DNA from 4 places in the Paenibacillus sp. FSL R7-0210 genome. Region 1 is predicted to be linked to each of the others. Evidence: riboswitches for the same ligand, from Rfam matches in the RefSeq annotation. Region 1 holds a riboswitch; each other region holds the start of a gene.

Region 1 (7,823 bases):
ACCCATCCATGCCTCCCCTAGTTCAGCAGAAGAGCATCCCGAGCCAGCCCGCGGGGGACGGAGAAGCAAGACCGAAGAAATGAGTCTGCGTCTTATGAAAGCGATCGAAGATCATCCCTATGCCAACCAGAAGGAGCTTGCCGAGGTTCTCGGCATCAGCCAAGCCAGAGTCAGCCAACTCAAGCGCAAGCTGAACACTCCCGGCAGAACAGATCCGCAGTAACCGTTATCCATTCATCCCTGCTTAGACATCAGATAAGGCTTGGCCCCGTTGGGGCCAAGCCTTAATTTTTGGGCGAAGCATATAACCTGATCTTCTATTCCGATAGCGCAGCTTTCAGCTCCTCAGGCGAAGCGGCCCACCACTCTTCATTATGGGCCATCAGCAGGGATTTCAGCGCTGCCCGCTCAGCACTTCCAAGTCCATCCAGAATAAGCTTGCGCTTCAAGGCCGCATCCAGCTTATTTACATGATCCGCAAGAATCTTCCAGCCGCGCCGCGCTTCGGTGTCAATCCACATCTCACAGGCGGTAATTCCGCCGTAGAACTGTCCCTCCGGGGTACGGTCAACGGCGACCCATACGACCCAAACCTGTCTTCCCGCCGGAACATCCTCACGGTTCATAGAGAATTTAATTCCCTTCTCCACTTTGCTCTTGGCATGCATGGCACCTATATCAATAACGGCGATGCCCTGATCAATAATGACAGGCGATACATTGTTCAGATCAATCGAGCCTGCACCGAAGCCTTTATGCTTGGCTCTGGCGTTCACAATATTCAAGGCAATTTGTTTTTTGCCCTCCGGTTGTACGTTATCCACATGTGCACATCCTTTCCATTCACTAATTATTTAATTTTAGCTAATAATGCGGCGATTGCAAACATATACATCCCGTAGATGCTTGTCACGGGAGGAATCATAGTATGAAGCCACATTCATTAAGGTATACCCTCATCTTCGCAGTCCTGGCTGTCCTCACCTTGCTTGGAGGCGGAATATGGTTTCTGTCAGGGCATAGCCCTGCCGTATGGACTGCCTCTGTTCCAAAAGAGGCCAAGTCCCCCGCCATTATCCCCCGGCAGCAGCCCGTGCAGTCCGATCTTTCAGATACGATCTACACATCGGAGACAGAGGCTTTAAGCCAGCGCGTGGTTGAATATCACATGGATGTGGAGCTCCTGCCTGATAAGGAGACCCTGGTCGCCTCCGAGACGCTGACCTGGACCCATCCGGGCGCAAAGCCGGTCCAGGAGCTCTACTTTCATCTGTATCCCAATGCATTCTCATCCGCCGGCACCACCTTCATGAAGGAGTCCGGGGGCACGCTTCGCGGTGACACCATGCCTGCTGGGGGTTACGGGAGCATTACCCTGACAGATTTGCGGACCTCCGAGGGCATTTCGCTGATGCAGCGCACCCAATATGTGCAGCCGGACGACGGCAATGTCAATGACAGAACACTGCTCAAGGTCCATCTGCCGCAGCCGGTGAACGGCGGCGAGAGCGTTACGGTAAGGCTTAAATTCGAGGTCAAGCTGCCGAAAATTTTCGCCCGGATGGGAACCGCTGGCGACTTCGTGATGGCCGGCCAGTGGTTTCCGAAGCTTAGCGTCTATGAGCCTGCCGGCAGAAGAGGACTCAAGGAAGAGGGCTGGAACCTGCATCAATACCACGGCAACTCCGAGTTCTACAGTGATTTTGGAATTTACAATGTATCGATTTCTGTCCCGCCCGAGTATAAGGTCGCCGCAACCGGGTTTCCGGTGAGAGACGCCAAGGTGGTGAAGGGGCGCAAGATCTATCAGTTCTATGCAGATGACGTCCACGACTTCGCCTGGGCGGCATCGCCTGATTTCGTGGTTGCCGAGAAGGCCTTCTCCGCGCCGCAGGTGCCCGGGGTGAAGATTAAGCTCTATCTGGACCCGCTGCATAAGCATCTCCAGGAGCGTTACTTTCAGGCGGCTGAGGCTGCACTGATGGCTTTCAGCAAGTGGTACGGCCCTTATCCCTACTCTACCTTATCGATTGTTGTCCCGCCGGAGTCCGGCAACGGGGCCGGAGGAATGGAGTATCCGACCCTGATTACCGCCTTCGGCGCCACGGACACTTCACCGGGCACCTCCCTGGAGCGCACGATCATCCATGAGATCGGGCACCAATATTTCTACGGCCTGGTGGCCAGCAATGAATTCGAAGAAGCCTGGCTGGATGAGAGCTTCACCTCTTATGCCGAAGACCGGCTGATGGAACAGGAATACGGTGTGGTCTCAAGCCTCCCGCTGCAGTCCAGCCTGGTCTCCTCTTCACAGCCGCTTAAGCTGGAGACCTGGAAATACACCGGTGATGACGCCTACACGCGCAATGTATACATCCGGGGCAAGCTGGTGCTGAAGGATATCGAACGCATCGCCGGGACCAAGAATATGGATGCCATCCTCGCCGCCTATGCCCGCAAATACCGCTTCCAGCATCCGTCCACCGCCGACTTCCAGAAGGTTGTGGAGAAAGTGACCAAGCAATCCTGGCAGACGTATTTTGAGCGGTATGTCTATAGCGGGGGTGCACCCGACTTCGCAGTTGACGATATCAGGCTCACCGTCAGACAGGACAACAGTGACGGCGGTGGGAGCCGCTACAGCGCTGTGGTTGATGTAAGTAATAAGGGCAGCCTGTACCCCGATGTTCCCGTGAAATTCACCTTCGCAGACGGGTACACGGTGCAGCAATACTGGAATGGCGAGGGTAAGGCTACTTCCTTTGAGTTAGCGTATAAAGCGCCGCTGGTCTCCGCAGAGATCGATCCGGGGCATTCCATTCTGCTGGAGAGCAGGCATCTTAATAATTTCAGAATGGCGGAGCTTGAGCCGCGTACACTCTCCCGCTGGACGCTTAGTGCATCAACTCTGCTTGAAACCCTGCTCGGAACTCTTGTCTGGTGAGGTGAAGGAATGGTGAAAAGTTCAATTGCCCGCGGTTGGATCAGCATGAAAGAGCAATTCTATATATTGATTCTGCTATTTATCTACCGGCTGTTCTGGGGATATTTCCTGTACAAATTCATTAAAAGCGCGGTTGTCCCCGTCCTGCTCCGCTACCCGGATGCGAATGCCGGCGGCAGCGGAATAGGCAGGCTGCTGTATTATATCGAGGGGCAGACCGCGCTGCGCACCGACCCCGCCGTCCAGCACTGGCTGTGGCTGCTGCTTGCGCTGACAGTGCTAAGGCTGCTGGTGACTCCCTTTATCCGTGCAGGGCTGCTGCACGAGCTTCACCAGGAGCGCGACGGAGCGCGGGGACTGTTCTTTTTTCCCGGAATGAGAAAATATGGGCTGCCGGTGCTGGTGTTCAGCCTCATCGAATGGGCGCTAACCCTCCTGCCGCTCTCTTGGCTGCTTCCGCGTATGTACCGTCATCTGCTCAGCGGTGTTCTCGATGTCCAGCTTCTGCTGAAGCTGGTGCCTTATGTGCTGGGCTGGCTGCTCTATCTCTTCCTTGTCCGCAAGCTTCTGCTCTATATGCAATTCGGCTATACCGCCGGTACCGGCATGTTCTCCTCACTGCTGATCTGCCTGAAGATGCTGCTGCCTTCGATCGGTATATCCATCGTTCTGGGGGCGGGAAGCCTGGCCGTAATTCTGCTCTGCAGCGCCTCTGCTCTGTTCTATCCCGGATTGCCGGCCCTTATGCTCCGCCAGGCAGCTCCGCTGCCCTCCACGCTGTTCGATATGTGGGGAATCGCTGCCCAGTACCACCTTTGGTCCAGTAAATCATTTCCACAATAATAAGCTGCTGAAGCGGCATACTAAAGAGAGTCACAGCCCCTTATCAGGGAGCAGGACTCTTTTTTGCTTGAACGGAGGACAAAAGCATTTGCAAAAGGGGAAATCCTCTGATACAATGATGGCTGTACCAGTAGTAACAAAGTTGTAATCTTTCAAGCAAAATATTCCGTAACTCTTGCAATTTAAGCAATACCGATAAGTCACTGTTCTGGTGCATAAAACGCCGAATTCCCTGCACCGGGAAGTGGGGGAACCATATTTTGGGTGAATTGATCTCGCTTTAGAGGGGTCATAGGGGAACCTTCTACCGAATCCTTAAGCTAACCTCGCAGGCCCTGGAAGGAGTACATCTTTTGATTAGTCAGAATTTCAAGAAAAAATGCACCGCAGCAGCGCTGGGTCTTGTGATGGTATTCACACTCGGAGCGGGCAGTGCCTTCGCAGATTCTAAGATGGATACTGTGATTTCAAAAACCATTGGAACGTCGTATAAAACCGGGGGCACAACCACCAGCGGCTTCGACTGTTCCGGATTTACCAAGTATGTGTTCAAGAATGTCGGGCTTACCTTGCCCCGTACCTCCAAAGCACAGTTCAAAGTTGGAACAAGTGTATCCAAGAGCAATCTGCGTTCCGGTGATCTCGTGTTCTTCAACACCCTGGGTAACGGAGTGTCCCATGTCGGTATTTATGTTGGAAACGGGAAGTTCGCACAGTCCTCAAGTTCACGTGGTGTAACCATCAGTTCGATGAGCCAGTCCTACTGGGCCAACCGCTACGTTGGCGCCAAACGAGTAATGAGCACAACAGCCTACCAAGCTGTCGCTTACGATTGAACCCTTGAAGCATACCCCGAATATTTCAGCCTCTAACAACTAAATGTAACTTATACGAGCCCGGGATGATTATTGCCGTAATCATTTCCGGGTTTTTCCTTTTCCTTATTCTACCTTTTACACTGAATTCGCAGCCTTGAAACAGCATTTTCTTGCAAAAACAAAGAAATAATCATATAAATTAACCCCTGCGCATAGATATGAGTCTTTGGAAAGGGCTATAACTCTAAAAAACAGCAAAAAAGATGCATTAATATGTTATAAGTGATTGCCAAGCGCCTTAGTCTTTGTTACAATTATCGCAGTGAGTTTTTAGTAACATTTTTGTAATTATTGAATCGATTTTAACAAAGGTTTTGTCATGTATTGAATGAACCGCTAATCCTAATCAACAGTCGTGCCGAGTTCCCTAATGAATTAGGGAAACGGGGGAACCACTTTGGGTGAATTGACCTCCTATTCTAAGAGGGGTCATAGGGGACCTTCAACCGAACCCTTAAGCTAACCTCGTAGGCATTGGAAGGGGTATTTACTTTTGAAGAAGAAGCTAGCAGCCGCAGTACTAAGCTTGTCCATTATCTTCACCATCGGAGCAGGAAGCGCTTTCGCGGATTCCAAAATGGATAAAGTGATCGACAAAGCCATCGGAACCAAATACGTGTCCGGCGGTACATCAACTAACGGGTTTGATTGCTCCGGATTTACAATGTATGTTTTTGATAAGATCGGCATTAACCTGCCCCATCAATCCGGCTCCCAGTATCAGATGGGCTCTGCCGTGTCCCGTGACGAGATGAGACCGGGCGATCTTGTATTCTTCAATACAAGCGGTAAGGGCATATCCCATGTAGGTATTTATGTTGGTGACGGCGAATTCGCCCATGCCTCTTCCTCACGTGGTGTAACCATCAGTTCGCTGAGTGACAGCTATTACGTCAACCGCTACGTTGGCGCCAAGCGAATCATGAGTACAGATGCCTACAAGACTGTAGCTTCGGATTCCCAAGACAACGATGATGTACAATAATCCTTTGTAACCTAACGCTCTTTTCCGAGATTTTTGCCGAAATCTTGGGGAAGGGCTTTTTTTGTCTATAAAATTACTTACCCCTCTCTATATTTGTAAAACACTGATTCTGCGCTTTCGGAAAATATATTTTGCCGTTTGTCAAGTTTCTGCATTTCCGTAAGGAAATTGCGTCGAAACTGGCTGTTTTTGTATATAATTAATAGAAGAAATGAATCTATGTCCCTTGGAAGGAGGCCTCCCCCAATGATTAGCTCCCCGCTAACCTTTTACGTGGTGCCTATGGAGCCGCAGCATGCCGCTGAGATCTGTGAGTGGAGCTACAAGCCGCCGTATAATATTTACGGCTGGATGTCCTGGGAGCAGATGCAGGCGCTGGGCGTGGAGTTCGGAGACCCGCAGCTGCGAAGTGAGCAATATGTATCGGTTGTGAATGGAGAGGGGGATCTGTGCGGCTTCGCCCAGCTCTTTCCGATGGAGGGGGTAGTCCGGCTTGGTGTCGGAATGCGGCCCGAGCTGTGCGGCCATGGAATGGGACATCTGTTCATGAAGGCTATTGTGCAGGCAGCACGGTCGCGTTACCCGGAATGTGAGATCGACCTGGAGGTGCTGACCTGGAACCAGCGCGCCATCCGCGCCTACCAGAAATGCGGGTTCACCATAACGGATACCTATGAACGCCGCACTCCGACCGGTAATAAGCCTTTTTATTGCATGGTCTATGAGGAATAGCACCGGAGACAAGAGAGTTTTGCAAAAAATGGATCATTTGTGTTCATTTTTTTGACACACATACTATGATAACGCTTCACCATCCGCTATAATGGAGACAGCAGCTTACATGGAGGGACGGATGCAGATGCAGAAATGGATCATGAGCGGTTTGTTTTTTGCCGCCTGTGCCTTTGCAGTAATCTTAATGTTTACCCTACCCGGTAAATCCGAGGTGGCGGAGCAGAACAAGCCGACCATGCCGGAGGTTGTGCTGGACGCTGCGGGCGCAGAAGCCACAGTGAAGGCCAATTGTATCTCCTGCCACGGAGACCAGCTTCAGGGCGGGGCGGGACCCAGCCTGCAGCAGGAAGGCGCTTCGCATGACGCAGCTCAGATCTTCAGCATAGTCACCAAGGGCCGCGGACAGATGCCTCCCTTCAAAGACAGGCTGGCCCCTGAAGAGATTGCGAATGTAGCCCTATGGCTGGCCGAGAAGAAATAATCCGCAACCTGTACTCACACCATGCTCCTCATTCTAAATGTATAATGCCCGTGACGAGGATAACGAACGATCCTTGCACGGGCATTTCTATTAATTAGATATTCCTGTTGTCTCCATAGGGGCCTTGTCCTCTAGCGGGTCTTCTCGAATGCCTCATTAAATTCATGCGCCTGGCGGAGATCAAGCTTCTCCACATCTGCAGCCAGCCGCAGAACAACCGTCTTGTAATCAATGGTGATATGCGGGTGATGGTCAAAGGCCTCCGAAATTGTCGCTACCTCATCCACAAAGGCAATTCCCTTCATATATTCACTGAACATATATTTGCGCACCAGCCTATCCCTCTCCAGCTTCCAGCCCTCAAGCTTGCCGATCTGCTCCTGCAGTTGTTCCTCAGTTAATTGCAATTCGTTTCCTCCCTTGCTAAGTTAACGGTTCCTTCAGCCTGCTCTTCTCCTTCAAATAAAACATCCCTCAGCTTCTGAAAGTCCAAGGGATGTGCCAGGCCAAAGATTTTTGATTAAATGTATTCTGACATCCCGGCAATTAGTACTCCACTTCCAATTTTAACATGGCCGGATGCCCGGGACAAACCCGCTGCCGCATTTTTCCCCTGCTTTATACAAGAACGACCGAAGCCAGATCCTCATCGCCCAGCAGAATATTAATGCGGTGTGTTTCTTTATCGTACATCACAACTCCGCTGCCCACCTGAATGACCGGCTCGTTGCCCAGCGCGTAGAACAGGTCTTCCGCAAGCGCCTCCCAGACCTCCTGCCTCGATTCCTCCGGCAGATTCGTCCACTCTTCAGGCTCCATTTCAAAAAAAATGTACCCGTCTGTAATCCGTCCAACGGCTCCTGTCAGTTCAACCAGAATTTCACCGTAATCCCTGCCATGCTTAACTCCCACATCAATCACTCCGTTTTCTTCGCTGATGAATAATAACCTACCTTA
Region 2 (7,823 bases), 4.0 Mb from region 1:
CAGCTTATTTACACGTATGATTCAATCGCGAGGCTGGTCGATGCAGGAGGTGCTGCAGGAGGATTATTCGATGTTTCTGTCCTTTGAATCCCTGCTCTCCAAAGAGCAGATCGTGGAATGGTCCAAAAGAGTGGCCAGCCGCATTACCCAATACCGGGAACGCGAGCGAAAGCATTCCAGCCATCGGCTCGTTAAACAAATGATCGAAGCCGTGGAGGAAATGCTGGGGAAAGAAGAACTGACCTTGCACACGCTGGCCGAAAGATTATATGTCAATCCCTCTTACCTTAGCCGGCTCTTTAAGCGGGAGGAAGGGAAATCCATTTCGGAATATCTCCTGAAGCGGAGTATGGAGCATGCCAAAGAGCTCTTATACAGCGGCGTTAAGGTGTATGATGCAGCAGAAGCGGCAGGATATCGTGATGTCAGCTATTTTGCCAGAGTGTTTCGTAAATATTGGGGTGTAGCCCCAAGTGAATTAAAGAAACAAGAGCGTTCAGACTCACCGCGGTTGATGTAAGTTAAAACTACAATGGAAGAAAACAGGTGGAGGTGGTCAGAATGACCGATATGGCACTAACCGTTAAAATACCCGAGCGTGATATTCCTGTCTACACGGAGGTGGATGTTGTCGTTGCCGGAGGAGGACCGTCAGGAGTAGCCGCAGCGCTCGCAGCGGCAAGAAACGGGGCATCCGTATTGCTGATAGAGCAAAGAGGATACCTGGGCGGCATGGCGACGGTCTCTCAGGTTCCTGCATTTTGCCCGTATACCGATCAGATCAAGCCGGTAATCCGTGGGATTGGGCTGGAAATTCTGCTTGCTATGAAAAGCAGGATGGAGGAGACGTTTCAGGAAGCATGGAAGGATCGCCTGGATTGGGTGCCGATTGATGCGGAAATTTTAAAACGCGTATTGGACGAAAAGATGATGGAGGCTGGCGTTAAAGTGCTGTATCATACCTTCGTCAGTCAAGTTCTTCAACAGGACGGCATCATTGAAGCGGCGATCATTAATAACAAGACCGGAACCCAGGCTGTGAAGGGGAAGATATACATTGATGCAACCAGCGATGCGGATCTCACCTATCTTGCGGGCGGGCAGCTCGCCAAAGGTGGAGATGACGGAGAGCTGCAGCCGGGGACAATGTGCTTCGTCCTGAATAACCTGGACAGGAACAAATTTCTCTCAAGTGCGGAGACGCACGGCCACGATCTGAAACATGCGATCAACAAGGCGAAACACGAAGGGCGATTGCGCGTCGCGAGAGATTGGGCCGGTATTTCCTGGCTGAACAATCATACGGCAGGCTTCAATTTCGGCCATGTATTCGGGATTGATGGTTCAAATACGGATGATCTGACCCGCGGAGCAATCGAAGGCCGCGCGCTTGTTGAACACATTACCGGTTGGCTGCGGGAAGCGATTCCCGGATTCGAGAACGCTTTCCTGACGTTGACGGGCGAACAGATCGGCATTCGGGAAACCCGGCGGATCATCGGCGATTATATCATCACTGCCGACGATTTTCTGGCGTGCCGTTCGTTCCCTGACGATATTGCCCGCAATGCCTACTTTATTGATATTCATATGGCAAAGCCTACGAGCGGCATGACGATGATACGTCTATCGCCGGGAGAGTCCCACGGCATTCCTTATCGCGCCTTGCTTCCGGCCGGTATTCAGAACGTAATCGTAGCCGGCAGAGCGATATCAACCGATAGAGCGGCCCAAGGCTCCACCCGGGTCATGCCCAATTGCTTTGCCATGGGCGAAGCCTCCGGTACGGCTGCGGCAATTCTGACTGAGAAAGGCTCACGGGAAACGCGCAGTATCGACATCGCGGACCTGCAGCGCAGACTTGTCCGCAAAGGCGCATGGTTAGGGGAGCAGATCAATGAGCGGTTCTAGGAAATAAGAAATAAAAAGGCTGAGCCCAAAGTCATATCCTTGACTTAGGCTCAGCCTTTTCAAGCTGTTTCAAACTTGTTCATCCGGGCAGTTATTTACAAGCGTTGCGTCTATTCGGATTCAGAACGAGGAAATCCTCTGGAAGCTCGAACAGCTTGGCGACCAGTTCATCCATACCGGACTCCAGCTTGAACTCCATTTCCTCCCGGTACAGCGGAACCAGGAAATAAACCTGAACCTGATTGCCGTCTTTCGTATGGACGGTGCTAACCTCTTCCGGCAGAGCATACAGGATCACGCCGGATAGCTCCGTATTAGCCGCATAAGGCTCGTAATCCTCCGTGTTGGGGATCGTATGGCCGTATCCAAGCCATGTCTGATACATATGCGGGAATCGGGCAAGCATCTTCATCAGCCGGATCGGCCAGTAGTTCTCCTCCGCCTCGAAATCCTCCTGCGTAAGCGGCCAGTCCGCCGGCAAAAACATCATCAGCTCCGCGCGTTCTAGATGCTTATACTCTTCACGGATCTCCTGCGGGAGCGTCAGCGGCAGATCGCTCATCCCATTGGTGTACAGCACCCGGTATGGCTCATCAGGTGTAGCTTCCATAATGTTCACATCAATATGTACGATGTCTGAAATCAGTTCGTGGAACACGCCGGTTTCCCGGTTTGGAAAGACCCGATTGAAATGTTCGTTTAAATCTTCCATGTACAAAATATTGGCGGGAGGCGTAACCTGCTGCTCATCCGAAGCGTCATAACCATAAATGGTGGTACCGTCTTCTGATTTGCCCATTTCCTTGCCGCCAAACAGTTTTTTGAAAAAGTTCATGTCTTTGCGCTCCTCTGTGTGGGTTTATATTAAAGTGCGAAATGAAGTATTTGAAACCTCACTTGGAAGTATAACAAAAGACATAGCCCCGGAGCGATGGGTCTATCGATTCGAATTTCAAAAGGAGCAGATATGAACTATATCATTTTTGATCTGGAAGTCACCTGTTGGGAAAATGACCGCAAGCGGGGCGTAGGCATGGAGAGAGCCTTGTCTATGCTTGAATTGCCGCTTGAAGGTACTCACCATAGAGGTATCGACGATGCCAAGAACATTGCAAAAATATTCGTTAAGATTTTTGACCAATTGAAGTTTTGATAATTTAAATTGATCATGTCTATAGCAGTGAATAATAGGATACCGATTCTGCAAATAAAATGGTTGGATTCAGACGACTCTTCACCGTATTAATTGAATGGATTCTTTGCTCTGTCCTTTGATGGCGATACCGCTCCGATCCGGCTCCTACCTTCATTCGGATTTGGTCATTTTGAATGAACATACTATCGAGTGCAGTCTTGATCATGTTAAGTTGATTGGGAGCCCATTCTTGTCCGTGCATCCGGACGTATTCTGTGGCTTCTTCTGCAGTACAATGACATATCTCTTTCAGAAAAGAGCCCCATTTGATTAAATCCACCGCATTGTCACCCGCACAAAGAATGCAATTCCCATAGCTGATCTGTCCTCCGAAGGTTAACTTCAACACCCCATACCAGCATCCGTAAGGCTCTGAAATATGCATGAAGGAAGGGCGGCAGCTAAATGCGAACAACTCGATTCGTGACAGTCTGGCGTTAATCATGAATAATGCCTCCTAGGTTGTCTATAGATTTCATATAACGCTGCAGATTATGGGTCTGCTCAGCTGTGGCTACATAGGCTGTCAGTTCAGTTTCATTCTCACATACAGCAGCATGCTCAAGCCAAACGGAATATTTGGTTTTCTGTACGATGGATAAGTGTAATGGAAAGGTTTTGCGGGATCGCAGCAAAAAAGCATGGTTAATGCAGGCTCTCTCCAGTGCTTACGAGGTTAGCTGACGGATTCGGACGGTGAGAGTCGTCCTACCAGTGAAGAGTTCAATCTTCTTTGGATTCACCCCATTTCGGCTGGTCACAGCCATTTGGTTCCCCCGCTTCCCGCCTGACGGGAATTCAGCATTTGTTAAAAGGAATCTTACGCTGAGCATCACTGTTTGTAAAATGCTGAAAGTTCTCTAGGAGACTAAATAAGACTCTATAGGATATAAAAATGAAGAAAATCCCTTGTAATCTAGCATTCATCCCCGATTTTCTGAAGTTATCGCGTATTTATTAACTTTTTAATGCAACCTAAATGGGGCTAAATGAATCTTAATGATTCTTTAATCATGATATTAAGATCAGATATAATGTTTAAGATCCTCCTGTTTACAGGCCCGATATGCGGAGCCTCCATGAAAGTGAGATTGTAGGAATAGATCAAAAGGAGAAGTTCCTCCGTTTGCGGATGGAACTTCTCCTTTTGATCTTCATTTTTATAGCAGCTTCTCCATAATCATCACATCAATAAACGCTCCGTCCATCACTCCTTGCTTCTCAAATACACCAACCTGCCGGTAGCCCATCTTTCGATACAATCCTTGACCACTCTCATTAAACGGAAAGGTAAAGAGAACAATTTTATAAAAACTATTTTCCTTTGCTACCTTGTGTAAGGACTCCAGGAGGGAGCTGCCTACACCTTGCCCACGAAAGCTTCGATCAATATATACAGAAAGGTCAGCGACGCCGTTATACGCGCAACGGTGAGAATATGGGTTCAGTGAGGCCCAGCCCACGACTTCACCTTCGCGTTCAGCAATCAAAACGCTAAAACGGCCTTGGTGATCGTTGAACCATGATTCCATATATGAGAAGTCTTTCATCTCTGTTTCAAGTGTAGCGATCCGGTCCTCGATCCCCTGATTGTAGATACGAAGAATGCTTTCAATATCCTCAGGTGTGGCCTGACGGACAGTTAATGTACTGATCATATCAACATCCCCTTAAGATTACTTTCTCGCTTTAATTACAGCAGAGACGATGTATTGGTCAACATTCGCACCTGGAACCCAATCTTTAATGAATGTTTTAGATTCGTCCTTTGGCTCAATGCTGATATCAGTAAAGCCGCATTCCTGAAGCATGATCTCCAAATCGGCAATGGAAGAGGCGCCAGAGATACAACCCGAATATAATTCATCCAGGTCATTTTTGATCTCAGGAGGAAGCTCAGCTGTAGTTACGATATCTGATATGGCAAGACGACCTGCAGGCTGAAGAACACGATAAGCCTCACGGAATACTTGCTGTTTGTCTGGGGAGAGATTAATCACGCAGTTGGAAATAATGACGTTGATCGAATTGTCAGCGACGGGAAGATGCTCTATTTCGCCCAATCTGAATTCGGTGTTACTGAACTTTCCTTTAAGGGCATTATCTCTTGCTCGACTGATCATCTCAGGTGTCATATCCACACCTATAACATGGCCTTCATTACCTACCTGCCGGGAAGCCAGAAAACAATCAAATCCGCCGCCACTCCCAAGGTCCAAAACATGTTCACCCGCCTGCAGTTCAGCAATAGCCTGTGGATTACCGCAGCTGAAATAATTTGCAATATACAAGTAAAAGAGAAGAGAAGGTCACCCTTTTACGGGTGCGCAGCAATTGCTGAGTTTTCCCATAGATTCGTTGAAAAGCTTAATGGACCGTAGTAATGTTTCTACTTCAAACTCACTCATGTGTGAGAAGGCCTCGTTCAGGTATTCATTCATTTGTTGATCAATAGTTGCAGCTACCATTTTACCTTCAGGAGTGAGTGACAGGTTATAAATTCTTCGATCTGCGGGATCAGATGTCTTTTTAACCAAATTCATTTTCACCAGAGATTGAACTTGTCTGCTGAAGGTTGTAATATCTGTGCCAAGTGTTTCGGCGACTTGTTGCATGGAAGGATTGTGACTCCGATCGATCTCATATAACAGATGACTTTGGGTAGCGGAAAGATTACATCCTCCTACGCTACAGCAATCCTTATTGAGTAATCCTAAACGCCGACTCATGATTTGGAGTAGTTCTCTTGGAGTTTCCATTGTTTTCACCTCTTGAACTAGTTATACTGCATTTAGTTGCAAAGTGCAAATATAAATTGTGCTTAGTTGATAATTGATGATAAAGGTTTTAGAATATAAGTATTGTCTTATATACAGAGAGGGGAGATTCAAAATTGGATACATTAAATGATCTTGCAGAAGATTTAAAGCTCCTTGGAGATAAAACACGACTCACAATTCTAATTCTTTTAAAAGAGCGAGAGTGGTGTGTATGTGAATTCGTGGATCTCTTTGACATTTCTCAGCCAGCCGTTAGTCAGCATCTACGTAAATTAAAAAGCAGCGGATTGGTAAAGGAACAGAAAAGGGGGCAGTGGGTCTATTATTCTTTAAATAAAGTAGATAAACCCCATGTTAAGGCCATCCTAAATCTTACCCCGAATGCAAGTGACCTTTTATTGCATTTGAATAAACCGTCTAATGCTGTTTGCTGCGAATGACAGTTTTCTATTGAATATATAAGTGTATAATTATATAATGATGCCTGAGATTAAACTTAACTCTTTGAAGGGAGTGCTCGGATGGGTGGAGTTAGACATAAACTGGGGGAATACCATTGGTAGCTCTGGCAAGTCTGATATTTATAGTCACTTTGATTTTTGTCATTTGGCAGCCTAAAAATCTGTCCATTGGATGGTCTGCCTGCGGCGGAGCGTTACTCGCTTTAATTGCCGGTGTCGTCAGCTTGAATGATGTTCTGGATGTTACGCTGATTGTGTGGAATGCCACACTGGCCTTTGTAGCAATCATCTTGATCTCGTTAATCCTCGATAAAATTGGATTCTTCGAATGGGCTGCTTTACATATGGCCAAAGCTGCTAGCGGGAATGGAATGCGGATGTTTATCTATGTCATCATTCTTGGTGCTGTAGTCGCGGCATTCTTTGCTAATGACGGAGCAGCGCTCATTCTAACACCGATTGTGCTGGCTATGGTCCGTGCGCTGAATTTTGATGAGAAAAAGGTTTTTCCGTTCATCATTGCCAGCGGGTTTATAGCAGATACTACCTCATTGCCCCTAGTTGTAAGCAATCTGGTGAACATCGTATCAGCCGACTTTTTCGGGCTAACCTTTATGGAATACGCCGGACGGATGTTAATGCCTACCCTATTTTCCTTAGGGGCAAGCATCAGTGTGCTCTATCTCTTTTTCCGTAAAAGTATTCCAAGAAACTTCGATAGCTCCCAGCTAAAAAAACCTGAAGCGGCTATTAAAGACAAGCAGATGTTTAAGTTATCCTGGTTTGTACTTGCGGTTCTGCTTGCGGGATACTTTGTCAGTGAATTTCTGAACATTCCGGTATCTGTAGTGGCGGGTATCATCGCGATCTTTTTCTTGCTCATGGCAAGAAAAAGTCCTGCTGTCCCCACAATAGAAGTGGTGAAGGGGGCACCTTGGGCCATTGTGTTCTTTTCCATCGGCATGTATGTTGTCGTATATGGTCTGAGAAATGCGGGCCTTACGAATGTATTAGCTGATGCCATCCAGGCCGTTGCAGATCATGGGCTGTTCACAGCAACGATGGGGATGGGCTTTATTGCCGCAGTGATTTCCTCCATAATGAATAACATGCCTACCGTAATGATCGATGCACTGGCCATTGATGCCACGAACACTTCCGGACTAATTAAGGAAGCTTTGATTTATTCGAATGTCATCGGTTCTGACCTGGGACCTAAGATTACACCGATTGGTTCACTGGCTACCTTACTGTGGCTGCATGTGCTTTCCACCAAAGGAGTGAAGATATCTTGGGGAACGTATTTCAAAACAGGGATTATTTTGACCATCCCTACGCTGTTCATCACACTGCTTGGTCTATATATAACATTGACCTTATTTTAAAATCAAAGGAGAATGCGACTCATGGATAAGAAAACCATTTACTTTTTGTGTACAGGAAACTCCTGCCGGAGTCAGATGGCCGAAGGCTGGG
Region 3 (7,823 bases), 2.8 Mb from region 1:
CTTCGCACATAACTCCATAATATCAATAATCTCAAGTGCTTTTGCCTTCAAAACCTCATCCCGGTCCCCAAATCCGAATTTGGCACAAGCCGACAGAAAATGTCCGGCTAAATGTCCCCGGAGGCCAACCTCCACGGCTTCCCATCCGCCCAGGGGCTCTGCAGAAGACCCCATTCCCGCATTGATTCTAAATGTGTGCATAAGCCGGTTCGTATCAAACTCAGTAATATACTTTTTAACAAGCGCTCTGCGGCACGCAAAATCCCCGTCAGTCAGCCTTACTTCATCCAGACCAAAGTTAGCATACAAGCTCGGACACCTCAGTTTCTATAAAATAATAGTGCAGCGTAGAACTCCTGCATCTATATTTTATAATGCCGGACATCTATAATTGAATTCATCACCTTTGGTTAACCTATACTATTTTCAGATTTTGTATCTGTTTATGTAAGGAGGATAAGGCATGCACAACAACGTGATATTACACTTCGATAAAGTATTGAACGTACAAGATTTGGGTTCCCATAGGACTGAAAGCTTATATACGCATCCTGACAGGAGGCTGGAGTGGGAAGTTTTCCTCTATTTGGCCGATGGGCAAATGGAGGTCTGGGAGGAAGAAACGGAGTATCTCATCCGCAAGGGAGAATTTCTGTTCCTGAAAAGCGGTCTGCATCACTGGGGAGAACCCCGCACACCTGCGGGCACTTCATGGTACTGGATTCATTTCTTCTGTAATTCCGAGGGAGAAGCGGAGCAGAACGGTAATCCATTAAAAGGAAAACCATTATTAGAAGAATTCCGTAAGTGCATTACACTTCCCAAGCACGGAAGGATCTCACACCCCGAGAAGCTGGAGAAGCAGCTGAAAGCCGCCGTTCAACTGTACAATACAACAGATCCGCTCCGCACCATCACGCTATGCCTGCAAACGATGGAGCTGTTCATCACTCTCTTCAGGCAGTCTCTTCACCAGTCCCCGCTGAGCAAGTCGGACCGGACGGTAAGCAGAATTATCGGATTTCTTGAACAAAAGGACAGCTACACCCTCAATTCACAGGAGCTTTCCGCTTCTCTGGAGATGAATTACAGTTACTTGTGTGAAGTCTTCAAACATAAAACAGGGAGCACCATCCAAATGTACAATGCCCAATTCTTCATGGACAAAGCAGCAGGAATGATGCGCAACACAAATCTGAATGTCTCCGAGATCAGCGAGCGGCTCGGCTTCAACTCCCCCTTTTACTTTAGCCGGGTATTCCGCAAAGTGAAGGGCTGCTCCCCCTCAGAGTATATGAGCAGGATTTATTGAGAAATTGTATGGAGGGCTTGTTGTGTCTATTACACGCGGCTTTTCGAACGAACCCTGGAAATTGAACTCCGCGTCCTCCTTAGAGATACAGCCGGGAAGCCCCGGCTGTATCTCTGTCTTATTCACCTGTATAGCGAATTGCTTGATGCGCTCGCCCACTTGATCACGAACCCGCACCATTCTTTATCCTTTAACAATCCCATAATTGTAAGTCTGGTTTTGTCACCCAGTACCTTTAATTTCTCTGCCATTTCGATGTTGAACATATGCACTGTCCTCTTAGAATTCTTAAATACGTGGTACATAATTATGTACTTATATATTAGATACCATGTCTCAAAAGCAAATATTAATTCCTGCTTCCTTCCAATCGGACCCTGCATTTTATACAATACTTGCAAAATGCAATCAAATTATTTATAACTAGGTTATGAGATAAAAACATCTTCAACCCAATAAACAAAAGAAGATAGCACAATAACGTTGAAAATCATTAGAATTAGCGCAGCTCAGTAAACTTTACCCGATAAGCAGCTTATCCTCCGGATACCGATATTTTTGCTTCACATTTTTTTGTGCCAGTGCTAAAGCTAAAGTCAAAGGCCCTAGTCTCCCGATGTACATTGTAATTATGATGATGCATTTTCCCAGTGGCGAAAGTTCTGATGTTATTCCCATAGACATTCCTACAGTTCCAAATGCAGAGGTTGCTTCAAAGAGAAGCGCCAGGAAATCTTTAGGATGAGCATATTCTGTAATGGATAGAAGAAAGGTGGCTGTAAGAACTACACCCAGGGATATGGTCATTACTGCCAGTGCCCTGAATATGATATCCTGGGAGATGCGTTTTTTAAGCAGTTGCACATCTGTTTTCCCCTTAATCGTTGAGACGATACTTAACATAAGTACAGCAAATGTGGTCGTTTTTATACCTCCTCCAGTCGATCCGGACGAAGCCCCAACAAACATCAGGAAAATCATAAAAAATTGTGAGGCCGGGAGCATTGCTCCAATATCGATGGAATTAAAGCCGGCTGTCCGGGTAACAACACCCTGAAAATATGCCGCCCAAGTTCTTTCACTCCAAGAGAGAGTACTGAATGTTTTTGTGTTAAAAAGTTCAATCGCAAAAATCACCAAAAACCCTGCCATACAAAGGAGTCCAGAAGTAATTAAAACTATTTTTGTATGAAAGGAAAGATCTCTCCATCTTCTTTTCCGGTACAGATCCAGAATCACCGTGAACCCAATCCCGCCGATGATAAACAAAAAAGAGATAACAATATTAACTAACGGGTCACCCACATAGCGGCTCAGACTGTCTGGCCATAATCCAAATCCGGCGTTATTGAAGGCAGACACTGAATGGAATATTCCATAATAAATGGACCTTGTTGTTCCTAGTTCATTTGCCCATCGAAGGGCCAACACTATAGCTCCAGTTGTCTCCACGATAAATGAAATGAGAAAGATACTGAGTGATAACCGCACGACTCCTTGTGTTGTTACAGAATTAGATGATTGCTGGATAAGCAGACGTTCTTTTAATCCAATCTTTTTCCCCAAGATCACGGCGATCAAAACACTGAATGTCATAAATCCCAAACCGCCAATTTGAATCAGAAGTAGGATAATGACCTGTCCAAAATGAGAAAAATCGGTACCGGTATCAAGTACAACGAGGCCCGTTACACATACGGCTGAAGTCGAAGTAAACAGTGCTGCCAGCCACCCTATACTAAGTCCGCTGGACGAAGATATCGGCAAGGCCAGCAGCACTGTACCAAGAAATATAGGGACTGCAAAACCGAGTAAAATGATTCTGGATGAGGTCAGTCTGAGATTTGTGATGAAGGATGAGATTTTGTTAAAGAACATATCATTGGCTCCCATTATAATTCAAGTTAGTTGCCAGCTGCCGCCCGCTGAAAACTATGCTGTTCCCTAAGATAATCCAGTAATATACGGTTGAAGAGCTGGGGCTGACACAGATGAGTCGGATACATCGCATCCTCAAGGATCGCCAGACGGGCAGACGGATACTTGCTGGCTGTTCTTTTCACCTGCTCCAGCGCCCATTCATTCTGATTCCCGGATACAACAAGAACAGGAATCTGCAGCCGTAATGCGAACCCGTAGCTGTCCGTTTGTCTAAGTGCCAGCCGCTGCTTAATTAATTCCGTTGTCCGTTCATGCACAAGCTCTTTCCTGAGAATATGATAAGCCGAGAGCCACTTATTGTAGGTGATGCGCAAGGAACGGACGAACATTTCGGCAGGAAGATAATGGGCCGCCCATGCGCAGACCTCAAAGATTCCTTTCATTTTACTGCCTCTCGCCGTGTAATCCTCCTGAAAATAACTGTCCACCAATACCATATTTATTATCCGTTCAGGGTACAGATAGGCGAATTTCTGGGCGAGCACAGCACCACTGGAACAAGCTACGATAACAGCCTTCTCTACAGATAAAGCGTCCAATAACAGCTTCAAATCTTCACATTGTGTGTCTACGATCCGGCTGATCTCCACATCCATTTTACCCGATTGCCCGTTCCCTCTCAAATCGAATACGATCACTTTGGCACGCTTGCTGAAATAATCCGCTTGCGGCTCAAACAGATGATGAGAGGTCGAATAATCATGAATAAAAACAATAGGCAGACCGCTGCCCGACATCTCATAATACAGCGACGTTCCATTCACTTCAATATGCGGCATATACAGTGCATCCTCTCATGAACGCTTGCGGGGTTAGCTGCCGGATTCGGGCCTGAAAGTAGCCCTACTCGTTTTTCCCGAGATTCACCCCATGTAACCTGGTTCCCCCGCTTCCTATAAGGAATTCAGCGATTAACTATTATTTTACAGACGTTTCCTTGCTTTCTTCCCCCAGCACCTTCAGGTCATCCTGAACGCTTCCCTTCCATAAGGGCACTCCGGAACGGTAGGCAGCCCGGCCATTTAAGTGACCTGCTACCGGTGAAGTGATGAATACAAATACAATCGCCAGCAGAAGCTTGACATTAACCGTTCCGTCTTTGAACCAAAAGTACAGGAAACCTCCTGTCAGCAAACACAATACCCCGAAGGTTGCACTTTTGGTAGCCGCATGTGAACGCAGATAGACATCGGGCAGCCGGACTAAGCCGAAGGCACTTAAGCCGCAGAAGACTGCACCCATTACCACAAGAATAGAGCTAATCAGTTCACCTGTCATTGGGGTTCCCTCCATCCTCTATAACGGCTCCCCGTTCAATATATCTGGCCAGTGCCGTAGTACCAATAAACGTCAGAATCCCGATAACCAGAATGACTTCTATAAAATCCTGGGTATCCAGCAGCATACTGAAGACGGTTATCATAGCGAGTACATGAATGCCGATCGTATCGAGTGCGGCAACCCTGTCGGAGCGGGTTGGCCCTTTCAGGAGACGGAACAGGCAGGCCAGCATCGCCAGAGCCAGAATGATCATGGCCACGGTTAGCATAACTGGGATCATTAACGGGTCACCTCCCTGATCGCTCGTTCGAAAGTGCCTCTAATCTGCGTGACCATCAGCTGTGCATCTTTAATATCAATAGCATGAATGTACAGCGTCTTGCCATCCTTGGACACATCAAGAGTCAGGGTTCCCGGTGTCAGACAAATCAGGCACGAGAGCAGTGTGACCTCCCAGGGTGTGGCCAAGGCAGTCTCATAAGCAAAGATACCGGGACGTATAGCCAGTTTTGGACGGATGATATGGCCAATGACCACGAAATTCGAGACCGTAAGTTCACGGGCAAAGATCAGCAGAAGCTTCAGTACAGCCCATATACGTATGAGATAGAAGGTCCGGGGCTGGGACCTGGATTTCCTAAATAACAGTAAAAGTCCGATGCCCAGCAGATAACCTACTAAGAAGCTTGAGCCAGAGCCATTGTTATTTATCGCCATCCACAGAAAGGCAATCAACAGATTAAACAGGAATTGTAAGGCCATATTCACTACTCCTTCATTATGGCTTCAATATATAGCGCAGGTGAAGCCAGAACCTCGCCAGCCTGCGATACATAAGTATACACATACTCCGCTCCGATCCCCATTGCAATCACAAGCAGCAGCAGGCCGGCAGCCACAGCCGAAGCAACCTTCAAGCTCACCTTAGGCTGCTCTTCCTTGGGTTCATTTCCCCAGAAGGCCAGCCTGAACACCTTCATCAGGGAGAACAGCACCAGAAAGCTTGATCCCAGACCAATGAGGGACAGCGTCAGCATCCCCTCGGACAACGCTCCACGGAGGATCATAATTTTGCCGGCAAAACCGCTAAGCGGCGGAATCCCCACCAGGGCGAGCGCCAGAATAAAAAACATCCAGCCGAGGAGCGGATACTTTCTGATCATCCCGCCCATACTGCCTAGCCGGTCAGTTCCGGCTGCGGATATAATCATCCCGCCCAGAATAAACATAAGTCCCTTGGCCAGCATATCGTGCAGCAGATAGAAGACTGCCCCATTCATTGAATCTGCAGTCCCTGCAGCAAGCCCAAAGGCTACAAATCCAACGCTGATAATGACGTTATAATTCAGAATCCGCGGGATATCCCTATAAGCCACTGCCCCCAGGCTGCCCAGGATCATGGTAGCAGCAGCCATCCAGGCGATCCAGTCATGAGTGAAGCCGGGATCGTTCACGAACAACAACGTGAAGGTGCGGATGATTGCATAGAGTCCTACTTTGGTCAGCAGGGCACCGAACAACGCTCTGACAGCCGCCGGAGGTGCACTGTAGGACCCTGGAAGCCAGAAGAACAGGAATAGTCCTGCCTTCAGGGAGAATACAATCAAGAACAAAACAGCAATCACATTAAGCACGCCGCCTTGTCCCGCTTCAGCGATACGCTGGGACAGGTGCGCCATGTTGAGCGTTCCTACCGCTGCATAGAGATAAGCTACCGCAGCTACGAACAGTGTCGAGGATACGATATTAATAAGCAGGTATTTCGACGTTTCTCTTAGCTGAAGCTTGGTCCCACCGAGTGAGATGAGCGCATAAGAAGAAATCAGCATGACCTCAAAAAAGACAAACAGGTTGAAAATATCCCCCGTAAGAAACGAGCCGTATACCCCGACCAGCAAAAACTGAAAGAACGTATAGTAATAGAACCGCTCCCGCTGCTCTCCAATACTGCTGAAGGAGTAGCACAGAATCGCAAAACTGACGATCGAAGCCATCGTTACCAGCAATACAGCAAACATATCACCTACAAATACAATGCCATACGGAGGAGCCCAGCCCCCCATCTGCAGGGTCAGTATGCCCTCGGAGTGGACACGTGTAACCAGCAGCACCGCAATCAGAATGTTAAGCAGACCGCTGAGCGCACTAATCACGCGCTGAAGCCGGATCTTCTCTTTGAGAAAAATCAGGATGACAGCCGTAGCCAGCGGAATGAGAATCGGGAGCACCAATAGATTACTCATTCGTTGTCCTCCTTAATGCTGTCCATTTCATCAGTACCCCGCGTCTGATAAGACCGGTATGCGAGTACGAAAAAGAAAGCTGTGACCCCAAAGCTGATGACAATGGAGGTTAGAATCAGCGCCTGCGGCAGCGGATCAACATAGGTATCCGCCTTGCCTAGTACAGGGGCTGCCCCCCTTTTGAGCCCGGCCATCGTGAGCAGCAGCAGATGGACTCCATGCGTCAGCAAGGAGGTTCCCAGCACAATGCGCAGCAGGCTTTTGGAGAGAATCAGGTAAACACCGATCATGAACAGAATTCCGACCGCTACCGCCATTACGAGTTCCATTTCTTCTCCCCTCCGATCGATAAAATGATGGTCATCGTCACGCCGACTACAGCCAGGAATACACCAAGGTCAAACAGGACGGCAGTCGCCAGCTCCGTATCGCCAAGTACTGGCAGATGGAAGTGGCCGAACGTGTGACTTAGAAAAGGAGCGTCAAACAGGAATGAACCTGACGCTGTCAGAATAGCCAGCATGAGCCCGGAAGCTGTAAGCAGCCGGTAATTCACAGGGAGCACCTTACGTACCTGATCCATTCCAAATGCGATTGCAATGAGCATAAGCGCAGCAGAAGCCATCAAAGCCCCGATAAAACCTCCCCCGGGATGATTATGCCCGGCAAAGAACAGATACAGGGAGAATATCAGAATGACAAGGACAATCCCCTTGGAGATCGTCTGTAGAATCACATCATTGCTGCGCAGCGGCAATAGTTCTGTCTTGGAGGGCTCCAGCGGCGGCAATTCCGTCTCCATTCTCAGATGAATCAGACCATAAATGGCCAGTGAGGCGATGCCAAGCACCATGATTTCAAACAAAGTATCAAACCCGCGGAAATCTACCAGGATGACGTTGACCACATTCTTGCCGCCAGCCCGGTTGTAGCTTTCCTTCAAGAAAAACTCGGAGATCGGTTCAAAAGGACTGGTACCCATAGCCGCCAGAGCAATCAACGTCATCGTGATACCAGCTCCAGCCGCAATAATCAGATTGGGCAGC
Region 4 (7,823 bases), 4.2 Mb from region 1:
CCGTTCGCCCCGACAAGCGCTGTAATCTTCCCTGTCGGAAGCGATAGATTCAGCCCCTTTACAATCATAGTCTCCGCATATCCGATGCTCAGCTGCTCTGTATTTAAACGTTCCGACATGATAAACACTCCTTAGATTTTTTAATATATACATCCCTGTACTACGCTTTCGATGTGGCCAAAAGATATAAAAAGTACGGTGCTCCAATAATCGCTACTACGATACCAGTAGGTACCTCCGCAGGCTGCAGGATCCAGCGACCGATCGTATCTGCCGTAAGCAGCAGCAGGGCTCCGGTCAGGGCAGCCGCAGGCAGCAGGATCTGATGGCGCGGGCCGACCAGCCTGCGGGCCAGGTGGGGCGCAATTAGCCCGACAAAACCAATGCTGCCGCTTACCGATACACAGGCTCCTGCCAGCGCAACAGCCGCAGCCAGCAGCCACCGCCGTTCCCGTTCGAGCGGCAGGCCCAGTCCCTTGGAGAGCTCATCGCCCAGATTCAGTACGTTGAGCACCCGGGCTTTGTAGAATGCGAAGGGCAGCAGGATCAATATCCAGGGCAGCAGGGCCAGCACAAACCGCCAGTCTCCGCCCCAGATTTTGCCGGCCAGCCAGATGGCTACGAACTGATAATTCTGCGGGTCGAGTCTTAATGACAAAATAAGCTGAAAAGCGTATATCCCGGCACCCACAGCAATCCCGATCAGGATCAGCCGTGTCGGCGAGAGCCCATCCTCCCTCCTGTAAGACAGGAAGTAGATCAGTGTTGCAGTAAGCGAGGCCCCTGCAAGCGCCAGTAGCGGAAGCACGAGGATCGGAGCTGCTGTAGTAGACGGTACAAAGGAGATAAAGATCAGTACGGCGAATCCGGCTCCGGCATTGATCCCCAGGGTGGAAGGCTCAGCGAGAGCATTACGCGACAAGCCTTGCAGAATCACTCCGGCGACCGCAAAGCCTGCACCAATCAGCAAGGAGATCACGATGCGCGGCAGCCGGAAATCAAACAGAATCAGCTGCTGCTGCTTGGTGCCGTTGCCGGATAGGGTATGTAGAACTTCGAGCGGTGACAGACGCATTAAGCCGGTATTCATACTGACCAGAAACAGAATGACGATAAGCACAGCAAGCAGTGTCAGAATACCAGCCTCTCTGGAACGGCGCGGCTTGGCCGGGGGGAATGAGGTGGAACGGTTCATTTCAGCTCCCCCTTGCGTTTGCTGGCCAGATAGATGAAGAACGGTACGCCGAATACTGCAATTAAGGCACCTATTGGTGTTTCGTATGGCGCATTAATCATCCTGGCCGCAATATCGGCCACCAGGACCAGAATGCTTCCAAGGACTGCGGAGCAGGGAATAATCCAGCGGTAGTCAACCCCAACGAGGTAACGCGTAATATGCGGAATCATTAATCCGACAAAAGCGATCGGCCCCACCGTGGAGACTGCCGCTCCGGCGAGGATGACGACAATAATCATCCCTGCAGTCTGTACCAGACCGGTGCGCTGTCCGAGACCTGCTGCAACATCCCTGCCCAGGCTCAGTAGCGTAATCGAACGCGACAACATCAGCGCACCGATTAGGGCCGCCGCGACCCAAGGAGATATTACCTGCAGCTGCTTCCAGCTCGCTCCTCCAATCCCCCCGGCCATCCAAAAGGCGATATCCTGGGAGAGGCTGAACAGGATAGCAATGCCCTGGCTGACCGCCAGCAGCATGGCGCTTACTGCCGCACCGGCGAGGGTCAGCCGAAGCGGGGTCAGTCCGCTATGGGAGAGCGATCCGATCCCGAATACCAGCAGTGAGGCTACAGCCGCTCCAAGGAAGCAGTACAGCATGATGTACGCGAAGGATAGTGTTGGCGCGAAGGCAAAAGCCAGGGCCAGTCCAACGCCCGCACCTGCATTAAGACCAATCAGTCCGGAATCCGCCAGCGGGTTGCGGGTCATCCCCTGCATAATCGCACCGGCAACGGCAAAACATGCGCCGACCAGCGCTCCTGCGGCAGCCCGGGGAATCCGCAGCTCCCGGATGACCTGATGCTGGGGCAGCTCCGGATTGAACCGGAACACCGCCTCCCATACGGTAGCCAGCCGGATATCCGCCGCACCAACCGATACGGATACCATCAGGCCGAAGACAATCGCTGCTATTCCCAGCACCAGAATAACAGCAGCGGCAAGCGGCCGCGACCGGACAGATGTGTTCCCTTCAACAGAAGGAGCTTGTAGAGCAGAATCTGTGGATGAAGCCATATGCCGTCTCCTTATCAGGATTATTAGGGAAATATAGATGATTATGATTCTCATTATCGCAAAGATATGAATATTGTTCAACTTAAAAAAGAGGCAGGCTTCTATATCCTAAGGATATAAAAGCCTGCACAATTCTCCGGCTGGTAAAGAACCTATTTTACAAAACTGCTCAGAATATCATCGATGGTCTTGGTATTGGCTATAGGGCCGCTGTACAGCCAGCTGGTATCTTTGCCGAATTCATGAACATTCCCTGCCTTAACGGCCGGAATTCCCTTCCAGACTGCACCTTCTGTAATCTCAGCTCCGCTTGCCTTGTCACTATTCACCAGAATGATATGCTCTGCAGTCAGCTCAGATAATTTCTCCAGTGAAATCGGGTTCCACGGTGCTCTGGATTCTGCAGGAATGTCGGTCACGAGATTCGGGAGCTTCACTCCAAGATCGCCATACAATACCGCACCGCTGCTGCGGGTCTCATCTACAATGAAGAAATTCTTGGACACCAGCCACAGAACCGCTACTGAATCATCGCCAATTGCCGCTGAGACAGCCGCTTTGGCTGAAGCCGCTTTCTGGTCATAGTCTGCAATAGCCTTCTCCGCTTCCGGTGTCTTATTGAGCAGCTCACCGATCTTGAGCAAGGCTGCGCGCCAGTCACTGCTGACCTCATCGCCGAGTACATAGGTTGGTGCAATCTTATTCAGCTGGTCATAAAGACCGTTCTGAACCGAGCCCTCCGACTGGACGATGTGAAAATCCGGCGTGAAGCTGGTGACGGCTTCAAGCGGCAGGTCATAGCTGATCGGCGGAACGTCCTTAAGCTCAGCGGCCAGGTAAGCCTGAGTACCATTCTTCGTAGACCACTGGGCAACCGGAGTCACGCCGAGTGCTACCAGATAATCCTCCAGATAAGAAGCAATTACACGCTGCGGATTAGCGGGAACGGTCACCTTATGTCCCATTGCATCCGTTACGGTCTTCTCCACAGCGGGTGCAGCAGTTGCTGCAGGTACCGCAGTGGCCTCCGCAGTCGCTTCTGCGGTTGCCGCAGGTGCGGTGCCTGCTCCACCGTTACTGCCTGCGTTGCTATTATCATTTCCGCAAGCGGACAGCAGCAGTGTTGTAGTCATAAGTCCGGCCACCGCCAGCTTCCCGCTTCTTGATCCTTGCAGGTTGAACGAAAACATTGAATACCCCTCCTGTATGTTACCCTCATGATTGGCAAAAGCTCTGTTACCTTCATCTTGTCTATACTGATGATATTGATTCTCATTCTCTATGTCAACCAATAACTTATAATAACGTAAAAACGGCCGTCTCCGCATTAAGCAGAAACAGCCATCTTCCTAATCTTCTATATTATTTATGCAGATGGAAAGGTACAGTCGCGATTACAATGTCCTTCTGATTCATCAGATATGAACGGATGAACAAGCTGGTCTGATTATGCAGCACCGCCTGCCACCAGTGCTTGGTCACGAATTGCGGAATCAGGACGGTAATATGATCCGTTGAAGAGGTCTTCCACTCTACTGTATCGATGAACTTCACCAGCGGGCGGATAATGCTGCGGTAGCGGGAGCGCAGGACGATCAGGCGTACGCCGGGGTTCCACTCCTCCCACTTCTGCTCCATCTTGTGAATCTCTTCTTCATCGAAGCCTACATATACAGCGACCACATTATCTGTCAATGACTTCGCATAGCTGATCGAATGCAGTACAGCACGAGTCACACCGGCGACCGGAACGACTACGGTGCTTCCTTTGATACAAGGCTTATCGGTAGCCGGGCAGATCCGCAGCTGATCGGCAATATTCATATAATGGCGGTGAATCCGGTGGAACACGATGATAACAGCCGGCAGGAAGATGAAGGCCATCCACACGCTGGAGAATTTAGTGATTATGAAAATCAGGGTGATCGTTAATGTAGTGAGCATCCCCACCGTATTGACGGCGAACTTGCTCTGCCAGCCTTTCGGCTTCGTTCTGTACCATTGGACCATCATGCCCAGCTGCGACAGCGTGAACGGAATGAATACCCCTACTGCATATAATGGAATGAGTCCTTCCGTATTCCCGTGAAACGCCGCCACCAGCACAGCCGACATAACACCGAGGAAAATAATACCGTTGGAGAAGCCCAGCCGGTCGCCGCGCACCATGAAGGCATGGGGCAGATATTTGTCTTTGGCGAACATGAACGCCAGCAGCGGGAAGGCCGAGTACGCCGTATTGGCTGCCAGGAACAGGATAACCGCCGTAATCCCCTGAATGAAGAAGTACAGTCCGCCGCGGCCGAAGGTAGATTCGGTAATCTGTGAGACCACGGTGGCCTTCTCATCAGGCATGATACCGTACCAGTAAGCGAGCAGCGTAATACCTGTGAACATTACCCCGAGAATGAGGCCCATGAGCATCAGCGTTTTGGCTGCATTTTTCTCCGCGGGCGCTTTGAAGTTAGGAATGGCATTGGAGACCGCTTCTACCCCGGTCAGAGCCGAACAGCCGGAGCTGAAGGCCTTCAGCAGCAGAAACATACTCACGTTCGATACGGCCGAGCCAATCTCAGGAACATGGGCATGGGCGCCGCCGGTCATATATTTGAAGACCCCCGAGATGATGAGCACGAAGATGGAAACCACGAACAGATAGACCGGGATAGCGATGAAGGAGGCCGATTCGGTCACTCCCCGCAGGTTAACAATCGTTAAGAGCACGATAACAGATACCGCTATCAGAACACTATGATTATGCAGACTTGGAAAAGCTGAAGTGATTGCATCCGTCCCCGCCGACGCACTTACCGCCACCGTCAGAATGTAATCCACCAGCAGAGAGCCGCCGGCCAGTAAGCCGGTATGCACCCCTAGATTGCTTTTGGCGACAATATACGCGCCCCCGCCTTGGGGATAAGCGAAGATCGTCTGCCGGTAGGACAGAATCAGAATAGCCAGCAGGCCCAATACGGCTAATGCAATTGGCAAGGAGTACCAGATAGCGGTGAACCCGGCGGCCACCAGTACAATCAGAATTTGTTCTGTTCCGTAGGCTACAGACGAGAGCGCATCAGAAGACAGGACAGCCAGTGCTTTCACCTTGGATAACTTTTCATGATCGAGTTCGTTCGACTTCATCGGACGCCCGATCAATAGTCGTTTTACCTTGCTTACCATTGTAGTAACAGTTCCTCTCTTGGTTAAGTTGAAACGGGTTTCCCTGCGCTGTTTTCATAAGTGGATTTCATAAATGCAGGCACCAAAATAAGCATACGGAAATGATCCGCATGCCTTAGTGTGCATGGTCATTATCCCACTAGTGGCTTACGAGGTTAGCTGGCGGATTCGGACTGTGGTAGCCCTACGGTTACAGGTCAAGTAGCCTGCTCCGATTCACCCCTTTTGGCCTTGGCCAAAGTGTGGTTCCCCCGTTTTTCCTTCCGGAAAATTCAGCGCATATTCAACTTCTCACAAGGACTAATATTAAGCTACAACACGTCTTCCGTAAAGCGTGGAAACAAATGAAAAAAGAATGAAAAGCACTCAAAACAACCAAATTCATCATCCGGTATGTCTTGATCTTTCATTCTCTTTCATTATCCCTTTACCACGTGATTTTACAGGGTTTTTGCATATTATTTTTTACTAAAATTAAGGGTATTCTCTTCTCTTCCTTCTGCCCGTCAGCTTCTTACTCCGCAGGCTCCTCTTTGCGTCCTGTCCAGAGCAGAATGGAGATTAAGGCAAAGGCTATAAGTGCAAGCAGAGGGATCGTTATAAATCCGAACCAGTTCAGATAATCCTTGTTGCACGGTACGCCGATGGTACAGGGAAGCACCTTGCTGAGCGCCGGAATTTTCTGCTCCGCATAATGATATATGGAGATGCTGCCGCCAATCAGACTAAGGGGAAGCACGTATGGAATGATCCGCTTGTCCCCCCGGTAGGTGGCGATCCCCAGCAGGAACAGCTGCGGATACATGAAGATCCGCTGGAACCAGCACAGCTTACAGGGCTCGTAATTTAGGACCTCACTGAGATACAGGCTTCCTGCTACAGCCACCACACAGACGAACCAGGCCAAGTAGAGACAGTTACGCCGGCAGAAGGCAGAGAAGGCGGTCATTGGGCGGTCCCTGCTCCCGCTGCTGCTGTTGCTGCCTGAATCTGGGCGTCAATCGCCTCCATATTGAAAGGCTCCTTCACCTTGATGCCGTTCACGTACAAGGAAGGCGTATTCGTTACGCCCGTATCGGTGCCAAGCTGAATATCCCGCTCCAGCTCGCTTACGTAGGTACGCTCGTCAATGTCCTTGCGCAGCAGGTCGTAATCCACCGGCAGCTCCAGCTGCTTGGCGAGACTCACCAGGAAGTCAGGTGTAGCCCATTCCTTCTCTTCATTCCCCTGATTGGCATAGATCGCATCGAAATACTTCCAGAACGCTTCCTGGTTCTGATGATAGACCGATAGCGCTGCCAGGGAGGCCGTTCTGGAATCCGTACCGAGGAAGGCCAGATTCACGAAATAGAAGGCTGCTTTATTCTGATCGACATAGCCCTGAACGATCTGCGGCTTGATCACACCGGTGAACTGGGCGCAAGCCGGACATTTGAAATCGCCGAATTCCACAATTTTGACCGGAGCATCCTCCTTGCCAAGCCGCATCATTTCGCTGTAATTGAAGGCAACCGGCTTACTGTCTGTACCGGCAGGCGAAGAGTCCTTCGATGCCAGCATAAATAAGCCTACAAAAATAATAATGACGATGGCCACCGTACTCACGATCAGAATTCTCGTTTTCTGCTTCTGCTGCTCCTGCTCTGCCCTGCGCTTCTCCTGCTTGCTCATCTGGGGAGCCGTGACATTGTTCTTTTTTGTTTTGCTCAAAGAGAGTTCCTTTCCGTCCTCAGGACTATCGTGATAAAAGAATAGTTACTTTCAAATTATATAATGTTAACTCTCTTGTTGGCAATCGCTGTCTTATACGGCTTCATTCTCCTCCGCTGACTCCCCCTCCCCTGTATCCTTGCCGAAAAATACCTCCGGGGAATGCTCCTGCGACTGCAGCTTAATTCTGAAGAAGAATTGTGTGCCGCCCCCTTCTGCCGGTTCTGCCCAGATCTCTCCTTGCATCAGGTCTACAAGCTTCTTGCAGATCGCAAGGCCCAGACCCGTGCCGGGGTACTTACGGGTATGCGACCCGTCCACCTGCGAGAAGGACTGGAAGAGCAGCTGCAGCTTATCCGGTGAGATGCCAATGCCGGTGTCGCGCACCATGAATTGCAGCGCCTGAGCGGTCTCCCTGACGCCATAGGACTCCACCTTAACCGTTACCGTGCCGGATGGCGTGAATTTCACCGCATTGCCGATCAGGTTGATGAGAATCTGGCGGATACGCGCAGCATCCCCGGTGAACTTGTCAGGAAGCCCCTCCTCGATCAGAAGCTCCAGAGATAACGGCTTGTCTTGTGTGCTCACCATGAACAGGTCCATACAGCCCTGGAGCAGCGCCTTCAGCCCGAAAGAATCCTTGTTCAGCGAGAGGGCATCCGCCTCCAGCCGGGAGA

The links. Region 1 has a riboswitch for cyclic di-AMP ahead of MKY64_RS26890 (C40 family peptidase). Riboswitches for the same ligand answer to the same signal wherever they lie in the genome.
Region 2: it holds a riboswitch for cyclic di-AMP, as region 1 does, so the genes downstream of both, MKY64_RS10265 (hypothetical protein) here and MKY64_RS26890 (C40 family peptidase) in region 1, are expected to answer to the same signal.
Region 3: it holds a riboswitch for cyclic di-AMP, as region 1 does, so the genes downstream of both, MKY64_RS15460 (alpha/beta fold hydrolase) here and MKY64_RS26890 (C40 family peptidase) in region 1, are expected to answer to the same signal.
Region 4: it holds a riboswitch for cyclic di-AMP, as region 1 does, so the genes downstream of both, MKY64_RS09610 (APC family permease) here and MKY64_RS26890 (C40 family peptidase) in region 1, are expected to answer to the same signal.

The regions. Positions count from the first base shown of each region.
Region 1 covers NZ_JBBPAR010000001.1:6,361,354-6,369,176, forward strand. Annotated here, with positions in the region: gene MKY64_RS26870 (AbrB/MazE/SpoVT family DNA-binding domain-containing protein) at 1-223, shown strand, start outside; gene MKY64_RS26875 (YwhD family protein) at 318-824, opposite strand; gene MKY64_RS26880 (M1 family aminopeptidase) at 929-2,944, shown strand; gene MKY64_RS26885 (hypothetical protein) at 2,954-3,787, shown strand; cyclic di-AMP (ydaO/yuaA leader) riboswitch at 3,999-4,137, shown strand; gene MKY64_RS26890 (C40 family peptidase) at 4,195-4,623, shown strand; cyclic di-AMP (ydaO/yuaA leader) riboswitch at 5,012-5,154, shown strand; gene MKY64_RS26895 (C40 family peptidase) at 5,159-5,650, shown strand; gene MKY64_RS26900 (GNAT family N-acetyltransferase) at 5,897-6,382, shown strand; gene MKY64_RS26905 (c-type cytochrome) at 6,510-6,866, shown strand; gene MKY64_RS26910 (4a-hydroxytetrahydrobiopterin dehydratase) at 6,998-7,273, opposite strand; gene MKY64_RS26915 (hypothetical protein) at 7,485-7,778, opposite strand.
Region 2 covers NZ_JBBPAR010000001.1:2,337,350-2,345,172, reverse strand. Annotated here, with positions in the region: gene MKY64_RS10285 (response regulator) at 1-520, shown strand, start outside; gene MKY64_RS10280 (FAD-dependent oxidoreductase) at 562-1,911, shown strand; gene MKY64_RS10275 (suppressor of fused domain protein) at 2,003-2,746, opposite strand; partial or broken gene MKY64_RS10270 (3'-5' exonuclease) at 2,930-3,064, shown strand; gene MKY64_RS10265 (hypothetical protein) at 3,084-3,551, opposite strand; cyclic di-AMP (ydaO/yuaA leader) riboswitch at 3,757-3,920, opposite strand; gene MKY64_RS10260 (arsinothricin resistance N-acetyltransferase ArsN1 family A) at 4,267-4,764, opposite strand; partial or broken gene arsM (arsenite methyltransferase) at 4,783-5,373, opposite strand; gene MKY64_RS10250 (MarR family winged helix-turn-helix transcriptional regulator) at 5,416-5,865, opposite strand; gene MKY64_RS10245 (ArsR/SmtB family transcription factor) at 6,000-6,326, shown strand; gene MKY64_RS10240 (arsenic transporter) at 6,437-7,732, shown strand; gene arsC (arsenate reductase (thioredoxin)) at 7,754-7,823, shown strand, end outside.
Region 3 covers NZ_JBBPAR010000001.1:3,583,597-3,591,419, forward strand. Annotated here, with positions in the region: gene MKY64_RS15440 (beta-L-arabinofuranosidase domain-containing protein) at 1-309, opposite strand, end outside; gene MKY64_RS15445 (AraC family transcriptional regulator) at 464-1,312, shown strand; gene MKY64_RS15450 (hypothetical protein) at 1,435-1,578, opposite strand; gene MKY64_RS15455 (TrkH family potassium uptake protein) at 1,832-3,190, opposite strand; gene MKY64_RS15460 (alpha/beta fold hydrolase) at 3,217-4,032, opposite strand; cyclic di-AMP (ydaO/yuaA leader) riboswitch at 4,040-4,173, opposite strand; gene mnhG (monovalent cation/H(+) antiporter subunit G) at 4,172-4,531, opposite strand; gene MKY64_RS15470 (Na(+)/H(+) antiporter subunit F1) at 4,521-4,814, opposite strand; gene MKY64_RS15475 (Na+/H+ antiporter subunit E) at 4,814-5,296, opposite strand; gene MKY64_RS15480 (Na+/H+ antiporter subunit D) at 5,302-6,777, opposite strand; gene MKY64_RS15485 (Na(+)/H(+) antiporter subunit C) at 6,774-7,106, opposite strand; gene MKY64_RS15490 (Na+/H+ antiporter subunit A) at 7,094-7,823, opposite strand, start outside.
Region 4 covers NZ_JBBPAR010000001.1:2,203,993-2,211,815, reverse strand. Annotated here, with positions in the region: gene MKY64_RS09630 (ABC transporter ATP-binding protein) at 1-119, opposite strand, end outside; gene MKY64_RS09625 (FecCD family ABC transporter permease) at 161-1,195, opposite strand; gene MKY64_RS09620 (FecCD family ABC transporter permease) at 1,192-2,253, opposite strand; gene MKY64_RS09615 (ABC transporter substrate-binding protein) at 2,406-3,443, opposite strand; gene MKY64_RS09610 (APC family permease) at 3,616-5,433, opposite strand; cyclic di-AMP (ydaO/yuaA leader) riboswitch at 5,562-5,721, opposite strand; gene MKY64_RS09605 (disulfide oxidoreductase) at 5,948-6,382, opposite strand; gene MKY64_RS09600 (DsbA family protein) at 6,379-7,143, opposite strand; gene MKY64_RS09595 (sensor histidine kinase) at 7,237-7,823, opposite strand, start outside.